Regions from separate parts of the Exiguobacterium sp. HSB13 genome, predicted to be linked through region 2. Evidence: riboswitches for the same ligand, from Rfam matches in the RefSeq annotation. Region 2 holds a riboswitch; each other region holds the start of a gene.
The links. A riboswitch is a leader RNA that binds a small molecule or an ion and turns the genes downstream of it on or off. The one in region 2 is predicted to bind S-adenosylmethionine.
Positions count from the first base shown of each region.

Region 1: linked by a shared signal. The riboswitch ahead of metK (methionine adenosyltransferase) and the one ahead of ACZGCQ_RS13395 (2,3-diketo-5-methylthiopentyl-1-phosphate enolase) in region 2 are both predicted to bind S-adenosylmethionine.
Region 3: linked by a shared signal. The riboswitch ahead of ACZGCQ_RS10455 (methionine ABC transporter ATP-binding protein) and the one ahead of ACZGCQ_RS13395 (2,3-diketo-5-methylthiopentyl-1-phosphate enolase) in region 2 are both predicted to bind S-adenosylmethionine.

Region 1 is NZ_JBUZOM010000001.1:1,714,272-1,718,484, forward strand. It holds gene ACZGCQ_RS09105 (alpha/beta hydrolase) at 1-459, opposite strand, end outside; gene ACZGCQ_RS09110 (GNAT family N-acetyltransferase) at 538-1,026, opposite strand; gene metK (methionine adenosyltransferase) at 1,165-2,373, opposite strand; SAM riboswitch class I at 2,502-2,628, opposite strand; gene pckA (phosphoenolpyruvate carboxykinase (ATP)) at 2,863-4,213, shown strand, end outside.
Region 2 is NZ_JBUZOM010000002.1:319,483-323,695, forward strand. It holds gene ACZGCQ_RS13385 (methylthioribulose 1-phosphate dehydratase) at 1-159, opposite strand, end outside; gene ACZGCQ_RS13390 (2-hydroxy-3-keto-5-methylthiopentenyl-1-phosphate phosphatase) at 156-815, opposite strand; gene ACZGCQ_RS13395 (2,3-diketo-5-methylthiopentyl-1-phosphate enolase) at 812-2,002, opposite strand; SAM riboswitch class I at 2,073-2,175, opposite strand; SAM riboswitch class I at 2,381-2,484, shown strand; gene mtnK (S-methyl-5-thioribose kinase) at 2,564-3,730, shown strand; gene mtnA (S-methyl-5-thioribose-1-phosphate isomerase) at 3,727-4,213, shown strand, end outside.
Region 3 is NZ_JBUZOM010000001.1:1,979,676-1,983,888, forward strand. It holds gene ACZGCQ_RS10445 (glycoside hydrolase family 13 protein) at 1-273, opposite strand, end outside; gene ACZGCQ_RS10450 (aminotransferase class I/II-fold pyridoxal phosphate-dependent enzyme) at 422-1,609, shown strand; SAM riboswitch class I at 1,672-1,777, shown strand; gene ACZGCQ_RS10455 (methionine ABC transporter ATP-binding protein) at 1,863-2,876, shown strand; gene ACZGCQ_RS10460 (methionine ABC transporter permease) at 2,866-3,531, shown strand; gene ACZGCQ_RS10465 (MetQ/NlpA family ABC transporter substrate-binding protein) at 3,559-4,213, shown strand, end outside.

The sequences.
Region 1 (4,213 bases), on a different contig from region 2:
TTCCCGGTACTGTGCATAGGTCAGTTCACCGATACGAACAGTATCTTCCGTACTTTGACCAAACGGCAACGTACCGAGTGGCGCATCAGGTCGGAAACGATCGAACGCACTTGCAAAGACTTGTTTGACGCCTCCGAGTTGTTTTGAAGGGTGCCAATCAAACAACGGTGAAATGAACGACAGACTGGCGACCGGTAATTCATATTCTTGCAACAGACGATTGACGACGAGTGCGCCCATGCTACAGGCGACGATATGAATCGGTAGCTTGCGTTTCCCGGCTTCACGTAATGCTTCTTTTAACAGTTGACCATGTTCTTCAAACGAGATGCGACGTGGTGCGTCGACGAGCAATACTTCATACTCTCGTTCGAGTACCCGAATCAAAGCTTCACTCGGACGGGCACGCAGTTGTAACGGATAGACTAATACGATGATTCCTGTTGGTTGTTCAACCACAAACTCACCTCTTCACTTCATACTTCCTTTTCACGATACCTTATTTCAAACGCAATCGAAACCGTCCCAAGACGGATTTCACGAGGCGACATGGCGAAGACGAATGACAGATTCTACTTGCCCAAAGACTTCTTCCGTCATCTCACTCAGTTCTTCAAAACCAAATGAGGTCAAGAACTGACGTGCTTTATAGTTACGTGCTTCCACGTAGACTTCGAGTGGGACGGCTCCTTGTCGTTCGAGTTCACGGATCAGACGTCGCCCGATACCATTTTGCTGATATTTCGGTAAGACGTACAGACGAACGATCTCCCACGTTCCCTCAACATCAACAGCATGAATGAAACCGACGATCTCCTCGTCGATGATTCCGACATAAAAATACTCTCCCCGTGCTTCTTCCGCCGTCCGGATCGCACGAACGACTTCTTCTTGCGGATACGCCTCCTGCACGAAATGCGCTTTCGAACGTTCGGAATAGATTTCTGCATACGTATCCAACCAAGATGTGACGGCAATGTCATGAATACGTCCTGCATCAGCTGGAATAGCTTCGCGTATTTCCATAATCGGAACCCCCCTTTATATTCATACGAATCGACTCATGTACTTTTACCCTCTTCTAGAAAAAACATTCGTTTCCTGCAAAGTTCCCCGTAAACAAAAAAAGTCCGAAAACCCGCGTAGGGTTCTCGGACTTTTTGATTATGCGAAACGTTTTGCTTGTTCTTCAAGAACTGCTGCTTTATCTGTTTGCTCCCATGGAAGCTCAACATCTGTACGACCGAAGTGACCGTATGCAGCTGTTTGACGATAGATCGGACGACGGAGATCAAGCATGTTGATGATTCCAGCCGGACGAAGATCGAAGTTTTCAGCAACCAATTCGACGAGTTGCGCTTCAGGAAGTTTTCCTGTACCGAATGTATCAACCGCGATTGATACTGGGTGCGCGACACCGATTGCGTACGCAAGTTGAACTTCTGCTTTGTCTGCAAGACCTGCAGCAACGAGGTTCTTCGCGACGTAACGTGCTGCGTATGCAGCTGAACGGTCGACTTTCGTTGGATCTTTACCTGAGAATGCTCCACCGCCGTGGCGTGCGTATCCACCATACGTATCAACGATGATCTTACGACCAGTCAATCCAGCATCTCCTTGTGGTCCGCCGATAACGAAACGACCAGTTGGGTTGATGAAGAATTTCGTTGCTGCGTCGATGTATTCAGCCGGGATGACCGGTGTGATGACGTGTTCTTTCAAGTCAGCTTGGATTTGCTCAAGCGTGACTTCTTCTGCGTGTTGTGTCGAGATGACGATTGTATCGACACGAACCGGCTCGTTGTTCTCGTTGTATTCGACCGTGACTTGTGTTTTTCCGTCCGGACGAAGGTAGTCGAGTTGACCGTTTTTACGCACTTCTGCCAAACGGCGTGCGAGACGGTGTGAAAGCGAGATTGGAAGTGGCATGAGTTCTGGTGTTTCTTTCGTTGCGTAACCGAACATGAGACCTTGGTCTCCTGCACCGATAGCATCGATTTCTGCATCAGACATGCTACCTTCACGTGCTTCAAGCGCTTGGTCGACACCAAGAGCGATGTCTGCTGATTGCTCATCGATTGATGTCAATACAGCACACGTGTCCGCGTCGAAACCGTATTTCGCGCGTGTGTAGCCAATTTCACGAATTGTCTCACGAACGACTTTTGGAATGTCGACGTAAGTTGATGTCGTGATCTCACCTGCAACGAGAACAAGACCTGTCGTGACAGAAGTTTCTGCCGCAACACGTGCGTTTGGATCCGCTGCGAGGATTGCATCAAGAATTGAATCCGAAATTTGGTCACAGATTTTATCTGGATGACCTTCAGTGACTGACTCCGACGTGAAAAGTCGGCGATTAAGGTTTGTCATGTATGACCCTCCCAAAAAAGAATTTGACGGTGTACTCATTTCCCCTAGTTGAGTGGGACGGTAAAATGAAAAAAACCTTTCCAAGTCCAAAAAATGGTCAGGGAAAGGTTGTGCGTTCTTCCTTTACCCTCTTATCGTTCGAAGTGTTTACTTCGCTTCAGGAGAGCACCTTTTCCCTCATTAATATGTGAATTAATGTAGGACGGTTGCCGGGTTTCTTCGGGCCTTGTTCCCTCCACCTGCTCAGAATAAGAGTATCCGTTACGAATTACATGATATAAAGTTGTACCTACTCTGTCAAGCAAGGTTTCAAATTCTAGTCGAAACTTTTTGAAAGAGATGTTAAACTGTTAATGCTGAAAGCGTTTCCAGATAAATAGAAATCAGCACCAGAAAATGATTGCTCTCTCTTTAGTATGTCATATATAATAAATGTGTCATACTAAATACAGTGAGCCAAAACCAACGTAGGGGAAAGGTGGGGTCAGGATGCCGATGACGGTCCTGAATATCGAAGAACTACTCAAGAAAGAGCATGTGTTCAAACAACTATCTGTTGCTGAACTTGTCGAACATGCGATTCGAAACGAAGAAGGTGTCCTTGCTGAGAACGGCGCATTATCTGTAGAAACGGGGAAATTTACAGGTCGTTCACCAAAAGATAAGTTCATCGTCCGTGATTCTTCCTGCGAGTCTCACATTGATTGGGGTCACGTTAACCAACCAATGGATGGAGACAAATTTGAACAATTGTTGCAAAAGGTTCTTCGTTACATGAACGAAGCCGATCAGCTCTACTACACAGAAGCTGCTGCTGGAGCAGATACGCACTTCACCCTTCCGGTCCGTGTGCTCACACAATACGCTTGGCATAACCTGTTTGCCAAACAACTTTTTTTACGCGAGTATCCTGAAGTGGCTGCCTTCGAACCGTTCACGGTCGTCTATGCGCCGCATTTCAAAGCAGATCCTGCCGTTGACGGAACGAACTCCGAGACGTTCATCGCGATGTCGTTCGAACACCGGATCGTCTTGATCGGTGGAACGGAATACGCGGGAGAAATCAAAAAATCAATCTTTTCCGTCATGAACTATCTCTTGCCACAAGAAAATGTCCTTTCGATGCACTGCTCGGCAAACGTCGGACACGAAGGCGACGTCGCCTTGTTCTTCGGTCTATCCGGTACTGGTAAGACCACCCTATCAGCAGACGATAGCCGTCAATTGATTGGTGACGACGAACATGGTTGGTCGCACGACGGTGTCTTTAACATCGAAGGTGGATGTTATGCAAAGACCGTTAACTTATCGCGTGAAAAAGAACCGCAAATCTTTGACGCGATCCGTTTCGGAACCGTCCTTGAAAACGTCATGCTCGACGAAGCCCGTCATCCTGATTACGATGACACATCATTGACGGAAAATACGCGTGCTGCTTATCCGATCACAGCGATTGATAACATCGCTGTTCCGTCACGTGCTGGTCATCCGAAGACGATCGTCTTCTTGACGGCTGATGCGTACGGTGTTTTGCCTCCGATCAGTAAATTGACGAAAGAACAAGCGATGTATCACTTCCTATCAGGATATACATCAAAACTCGCGGGAACAGAACGCGGTGTCACGGAACCGGAAGCAACGTTCTCGACATGCTTTGGTTCACCGTTCCTTCCACTAATGCCTGAAAAATATGCGACGATGCTTGGCGAATTGATTGATCGTCATGGTGTCACTGTTTATCTCGTCAACACAGGTTGGACAGGCGGTGCTTACGGTACAGGTAGCCGCATGAAGCTATCCTATACACGGACGATGGTCAACGCTGCCGTCAACGGTACAC
Region 2 (4,213 bases):
CGTCTGCCGTTTATCTTTTCCGCTTGCCGTCACAAGGAATTCAACCGGAACACCGGACGTCCGAATGGCGAGATTGCCACTCGTACCAGGGAACCAATCGCGCGCCGCAAGCTCTTGTTTGATGGCGCGTAGCTCTTCATACCGTCGCATGAATGTCATGTTGTCACCTCCGCTCGTGTTAAATCATGAACGATATCGTGGAACGTCTCAAACGGTGTGTAGGCGATATCGTTCTCTTCACACAACGTGATCAGATAATCACGGGCATAGACACGATCCGCTTGTTTCGCAAGTTCGAAGTCCGTCACCGAGTCGCCGATGACGATGATAATGTCACCGTCTTTACGCAATGTCCGGGCAACGGATGTTTTACAACAGCCGCACCCGTTTGTGCAATGGGCATCGCAGGCGTTCGGCCAATCGATATGGACGAATGGACCACTGAAATCGGCGACGTTACAGTAAATCTGTTCATGTTCAAGGAATGGCGCTAAGATCGGTTCGACGAAGAAGTCCATCCCACCGCTGACGATCGAAAAATCGATGCCTTGACGACGACTGTACTGAAGCAATTCCGAAAATCCGTCGCGAATAACGGCGCGCTCCAACAAAAAGTCAAGATAGGCTGTTTTTCCGTCAGACGGCAGAAGTGCGAACATTTGCCCGACACCACTCTGAATCGATAGCGTCCGGTCGAGTACGCCGCGTTTCAACGGTTCGAAGTCACTCGCTGGCGCAAATGCCTGCATGAGTGCAATGATATTATCCTGCGTCGTCACCGTACCGTCGAAGTCACAAAGAATCCGTACGGTCATGACTTGATTCCCCAAGCGTCGAGGGCGATCCGTAATTCTTCATGACGCGATGCTGCCGTCGATAGGGACTCATTTGCGAGTGCCGCATCGAGTGCTTGACGGAAAGCGATGACGCCAGCCGCAGCACCTTGCGGATGACCATGTACTCCGCCGCCGGCGTTGATGACGGAATCGATACCGAAGTCCTGTACGAGTTGAGCGACGAGTCCGGGATGAATACCGGCTGAAGGAACCGGGAAGATCGATTTCGTCTGACCGAGACGGGTCGCTTCGACCGTGATGCCACGAGCGACATCCTTTGGCAAAGCGACATTGCCGTAAGGAGACGGGAATAGCGTCAAGTCTGCTCCAGCAGCACGTGGTAATGTGCCAAGTAAGACAGGAGCTGCGACTCCGTGATTCGGGCTAGCGATCAACGCACCGCTATATGCCGGATGATTGAAGATCGGAACGTTGATCTCCGGATCACGTGCCAGTTCACGTAAGACGTCGAGTCCGTAAGTGAAGGTATTCAACAAGAAAGCAGTCGCTCCAGCATCAATCAACCGTTTGGCCTGATCCTTGAGCGTAAAGACGGGACCACTAAGTGTGATCGCATACAACGCGCGTTTACCAGTCTGGTGGAAGTGAGCATCGATGACCTCTCGTCCGATCCGTGCCCGATCAATCGTCGGTGTCAACGGATTGTCGTATAGGATCTCATCATCTTTGACAAGATCGATCCCACCAGCGAGTTGTCCTTCAAGTTGATCACGAAGGAATGATAGATCGCGTCCGATGACCCCTTTGAAGATACTCATTAACAACGGTCGATCTTCGACACCGATTAAGGAACGGACCCCTTCGATACCGAACTTCGCACCTGGAAAATCTGGTGTGAACGTGTCCGGTAACAGAAGTTCCGTTAATTTGATTTCACCGTCGAGTGAAAGTTTCCCGAAGACGGTCGTCAGAATCGCAGAAAAGTCGCGCGACACGTTATGTTCCGGATAACGAATCGTGATATATCCTTTTCCATCGCGCTCTTCCGTATGTACGACCTCCCCTTTGAACGAGGCGAGTTGTTGTTGCTCGAGATGATTCAGTTCCGTCCAAGAACCGACCGTCAAACCAAGCGCGAGTTGTTCAGCGCGTTGCTCGAGTCGATTGCGGGCAGTCAATTGATAAGTAGCAGTGATATAACCCATGTCTTTCCTCCTTCAACAAAAAAATGGTCTCTCGTCAGCGACAAGAGACCATGAATGATTCGAACGTGGACTCTTATCTGTCAGCTTTAGTAGCTGCAAGAATTAGCACCGTGCCAAAAGGTCGGTTGCTGCGACATCGTAGGGCTTGTCCCTCCGTCTGCTCTTGATAAGAATTGGATGAAATTGTGAAATCTAATTGCAATTTTTACATGAGAATCGTCACTTGTCAAACTATTTTTAGAAAATTTATTTTTTTGAAAATACTCTTTCTATAGATGGCATGAAAACGATATCGATTTCTGCTTGATTTCGATTTGACAGCGAGGAAGTCGATTGCGTAAGATTCAAATCAATATCACACACGACAACTACATACGACTCTTATCGCGAGTTGGCAGAGGGAATTGGCCCGATGACGCCGCAGCAACCGACCACTAGGCACGGTGCTACATCCAACAGACGTTTCGTCTGAGAGATAAGAGGACGCAGTGACTTTCCTGCGCCTCTTTTCGATGACGAAAAGAGGCGCTTTTTCGTGTATTACATTAGGGGGAAACTGAGATGACATACAAAGCATTCACAGAACAGGACGCGATTGAACGGGTCCGCTCATTAGGACTGATCGGCGACGGAGCCGTCGAAGCAGAAGAGATTGGCGATGGGAACCTTAACCTCGTCTTCCGAATTCGAGAAGGTGAACATCGATTGATTCTAAAACAAGCACTCCCGTACGCAAAAGTCGTCGGTGAGAGCTGGCCGTTATCGCTTGAGCGGGCGTGGATTGAGCAATCCGCACTCCGTGAATTCGCCCGGCATGCCGTGCCGTTCGTACCACGTGTTTTTCATGCTAGTCACGAAGAGGCGTATACGGTCATGGAAGATCTTTCACATCTGACGATCGTTCGGACTGGACTGCTCGCGGGTGAACAGTATCCGTTGCTTGCGGAACATATCGGTTCTTATCTCGCTCGGACTTTATTCCATACATCGGACTTTGCGCTTGGTCCGGTTGAAAAGAAACGTGTTGCCCGAACGTACTACAATCCAGATTTGTGCGATATCACAGAAAAACTGATCTTCACAGATCCGTTTCATGACGCGGAGACGAACGAGATTGAAGCCGGACTGGAGGAAGAAGTGGCACGTCTTTGGGCAGACGATGAGTTAAAACGCGAAGTCGCAAAACTCGAAGCGCTCTTCATCACGAAAGGGGATGCGTTGCTACACGGCGATCTACATACAGGAAGCATCTTCGCTTCGGCGACGGAAACGAAAGTCATCGATCCAGAATTCGCCTTCTATGGTCCATTCGGATTCGATGTCGGGCAATTCATCGCCCATCTTTTCTTCGCGGCATATCCAGATTACCCTACACGACGTGACGCAAGAATCAAGGACATCGATACGTTCTGGCTGACGTTTGCTTCAACGTTCCGTGCCTTATGGGAACGGGAAGCCGTCGAACCATTCCAGGCATCGGGACTTGTTGATGATGTACTGAGTACGATCTTACAGGATGCCCTTGGATTCGCCGGTTGCGAATTGATTCGGCGGACGATCGGTCTCGCACCAGTCGCTGATTTAGAATCAATCGATTCAACGACGGAACGCTTAGAGCGAAAACGTCACGCCCTCCGTCTAGGAGCAGCGTTAATCAAACGTCGGACAGAATGCCGGACATTTGATGATTTACGAAACTTTGACGTAACGGAGGAGTTAAGCCGATGAGTGCATTTGTTCAAAGTATCCGTTACGAAGACCGTGTCTTGACGATTCTTGATCAGACACGTCTACCGCAGGAAGAACACTATGAAGTCATTACTGATCTTGCGCAAGCAGTTGAGGCAATCAAACAATTGCGTGTCCGGGGCGCACCTGCGATCAGCCTATTCGGTGGATTCGTACTCGTTCAGGAAGCGTACCGGTTTGAAGCAGAACTGTCGATCTATAAGCAAGCTTTGCTTGAGACATCAGCGACGTTACTCGCGACACGACCGACGGCCGTCAACTTACGAAATGTCCTCGATCAATTGAATCCAATCATTCAAGACGGAACGTCGGTAGAAGAGATCCGTGAACGGTTGGAAAAACGGACGGTCGCCTTATACGACCAGGATGCGCAGACGTCACGTCAAATCGGGATTCATGCACTGGAATTGTTCCAGTCAGGCGACCGGATCCTAACGATTTGTAATGCTGGGTCGATTGCGA
Region 3 (4,213 bases), on a different contig from region 2:
ACGGGCATGAGCGGTCGTGATCAACTCCTGTAGATCTCCCATCGTTCCGGCTTTTTCCATGATCCCGTAATAATCGGCAATATCATAACCGTTATCGACGTCCGGCGAACGATAACATGGATTCAACCAGACGACATCGACACCTAGTGAAGCGATGTAATCAAGCTTGTCGATGACACCTCGCAAATCACCAATCCCATCCCCGTTCGAATCTTTAAAGCTACGCCAGTAGACTTGATAGACGACTGCCTCTTTCCAGTTAGCTCGCTTCATCTCCTCACTCCTCTCCCTACTCTTTATTCCCGCTCCACTTATCTGTACCTGTTTATCCGACAATTTTTTTGAATTTCGAAAAAGTTCTTTTCTTTTGACTGAATATTCGTTATCCTTGACGACAATACCACGAAGGAGGCATTCATCCATGAAACATTTCGCTCCATCCATCGCCATTGATCGGCTTCCTGCTCCCGTTTTCGCTGAGCTCGCAAACCGAATCGGTGCTGTAAAAGCTGCCGGACACGATGTCATCACACTTGGTCAAGGAACACCCGATCAAACGACGCCCGTACATATTCTCGATGCGTTAAAACAAGCCATCGACGAGCCAACGAACCTTCAATATCCACCGTTTCGTGGCCATGATTTTCTAAAACAAGCCGTCGCCAGCTTTTATGCGACTGAATTCGGCGTCACGATCGATCCGGCAACGGAAGTCGCGATTCTCCTCGGTAGTAAAGCCGGAATCGTCGCCTTACCGCAGACGATCGTCAACCCTGGAGAAGGGGTCATCGTCCCCGATCCAGGATACCCGGATTACCTGTCTGGCGCCGCACTTGCTGGCGCATTCCCGATTACGCTTCCGTTGCTCGAGAAAAACGGTTTCTTACCCGATTACGACTTACTTGATACGACGGATGTCGAGCGTGCCCGGATGTTGTTCCTCAACTACCCGAGTAATCCGACAGGCGCTACGGCGACGGCAGAAGCCTTCGAACAGACCGTTGCTTTCGCTGATGCTCATGATATCTGTGTCGTCCATGACTTAGCATACGGTGGCATCAGTTTCGATGGTCCGACGCGAAGCTTCCTGCAAACGGAAGGTGCAAAAGACGTCGGGATCGAGCTATTCTCACTCTCAAAACGCTTCAACATGTCAGGCTTCCGGATTGCCTTCGCCATCGGAAATCCGTCCGTCATCTCAAGCATCGAGACGTATCAGGAACATCTTTACGTCAGTGCCTTCACACCGATTCAACACGCTGCGACCGTCGCTCTGACGAGTGACCAGACATGTGTCCGTGAGTTAAGTAGCTTGTATGAAACACGACGTGATGCATTGTTCGCAAAACTTGATGCGATCGGTTGGAGTGGACCACGTCCGGGCGGTTCCTTCTTCGTCTGGCTTCCTGTTCCTGAAGGTTACACGTCGCAAAGCTTCACCGATCACCTGCTTGACGAAGCACACGTCGCCGTGACCCCTGGATCATTCTTCGGCGAATACGGTGAAGGCTATGTCCGGATCAGCTTGATTGCTGACGTCGAACGATTGGAAGAAGCCGTCAATCGAATCGGAACGCTTAACCTGTTCCGGACACCTGTTGCGGAATAATTCTGAAAAAACATTTGACAGATGGGAATCATTTCCGTTAAAGTAAATCCCAACAGCATAACTACTTATCGAGAGCGACCGAGGGATTAGGCCCAACGACGTCCGGCAACCACCTATCAGGAACGGTGCCACATCCTACAGAATGATTTTCATTCTGAGAGATAAGTTACGAAATCTTACACTTTCGTCGCTTTTTTCTGGTTGCTCTGCTACTAGGAAAAAGCGACTTTTTTTTGTATGAGGAGATGAGCGGATGATTGAATTCAAACACATTACAAAACGGTTCGTTCGAGACCGGACCCCGATTTTTGCATTACGGGATGTCGATTTGACGATCCAAAAAGGAGAAATCTTCGGGATCATCGGTGAGTCCGGTGCCGGTAAAAGTACATTGCTTCGCCTGATCAACGGGCTCGAGCACCCGACACAAGGAACCGTCAAGGTCGACGGTGTCTCGCTCGGCGGGATGTCAAAAGCAGATTTGCGTCAACTTCGCTTACGGACAGGAATGATCTTTCAGCATTTCCAATTGATCCAGTCGCGCAATGTTGCGGATAACATCGCTTTTGCACTCAAGGCTGCTGGCGTCAAACGAGCAGATTTCCCGGAGCGCATTCGCGAACTCGTCTCGCTCGTCGGACTTGAAGGATTTGAGACGAACTTCCCGAGTCAATTAAGCGGTGGGCAGAAACAGCGCGTCGGGATTGCCCGGGCACTCGCAAACAATCCGACCGTCTTGTTATGTGATGAAGCGACATCAGCTCTTGACCCGGTCACGACGCTTCAGATTCTTGATTTGTTAAAAGATTTGAATGAACGACTCGGATTGACGATCGTCCTCATCACGCATGAGATTGATGTCGTCAAACAGATTTGTCATCGTGTCGCCGTCATGTCGCAAGGGGAAGTCGTCGAAGTCGCCTCTACCTATGACTTGTTCAGCCAAGCCAAACATCCGGTGACGCAACATTATGTCGACACGGCGTTACAAATCGAGCTACCGGAACGCATCTTACAAGCGACACCGGGAAAAATCATCCGCTTGCAGTTCACAGGCGAGAAGACCGGCGAGAGCACGTTATCAGAAGCAATCCGCCGTTACGATATCTCGGTCAGCATCTTGCACGGCAAGGTCGACTACATTCAAGACGTCGCCTTCGGTGTCCTGATTGTCAGCTTGACGGGATCCTCCGATCAAATCGCACCTGCCCTCGACTGGCTCGCGACGGAACTTCACGCACTCGAGGTGATTCAGGATGTGGCTTGATCGTATTCAAACGATGTTACCTGAGCTCTTGAAGGCACTCGGCGAGACAGCATGGATGGTCGGAATTTCACTCGCCTTCGCATTGGTCGTCGGGATTCCGCTCGGGATTCTCTTGTTCGTCACCGACCGCGGATTATTTTTTCAAAACCTTGCCGTCCGACGTGTTCTTGATTTCGTCGTCAACATCGTCCGGTCGCTACCGTTCATCATCTTGCTAGTTGCCCTCATTCCGTTAACGAAGTTCTTGCTCGACAATACGATTGGTCCGACGGCAGCATCCGTCAGCCTCAGTGTCGCAGCGATTCCGTTTCTCGCGCGACTCGTCGAAACATCACTACGTGAGATTCCGCCCGGTTTGATTGAAGCAGCGGAAGCGTGCGGGGCGAAACCATTACGAATCATCGTCAGCGTCCTTTTACCGGAAGCACTTCCCGGCATCATTCAAGGCATCACATTAACGACGATCAGTCTGATCGGCTTCTCGGCGATGGCTGGTATCGTCGGCGGCGGTGGTGTTGGTGACCTCGCGATCCGTTTCGGTTACTATCGCTACGATAATCTCATCATGATCGTGACGATCGTCGTGCTCATCGTTATCGTTCAAAGTATTCAAGCACTTGGCAATCAACTGGCGCGAAAAACAGATAAACGCTAATCATACATACAAAGGGAGAGTGGAATCATGAAAAAACGATATGCCTTTTTAGCAACAGCCTTACTCGGTGCAGGAGTCCTCGCGGGATGTGGAGACAGCAGTGCTGATGAAAAAGACAAGACGATCAAGATTGGTGCGACGAGTGGTCCGTATAGCGACATGGTCAAACAAGCGATCCAGCCACAACTCGAAAAGAAAGGCTATAAAGTCGAAATCGTCGAGTTCAGCGATTACATCCAACCGAACATCGCCCTCGGTAGCGGAAACATCGACGCCAACTTGTTCCAACACTCGATCTATCTCAAGACGTTTTCTAAAGAAAAGAACCTCGATTTAAAAGGACTCATCACGGTCCCGACAGCACCGATGGGACTATACAGCAAGACAGCGAAGACACTCGACGACGTCAAGACCGGTGCTGAAGTCGCGACGCCGAATGATCCGACGAACCAAGCACGAGCACTGAACCTCTTGGCAGAACAAGGCTGGATTGAACTTAAGCCGGATGTCGATCCACTGACCGTTTCCGAGAAAGATATCGTCAAGAATCCGAAGAAACTCGTCATCAAACCACTCGAAGCGGCTCAATTGCCACGTGCTGTCGAAAGTGTCGATATCTCAGCTGTTCCAGGGAACTTCGCGCTTGCTGCGAAATTCGACTTACTCGATGCGTTAGCGCTTG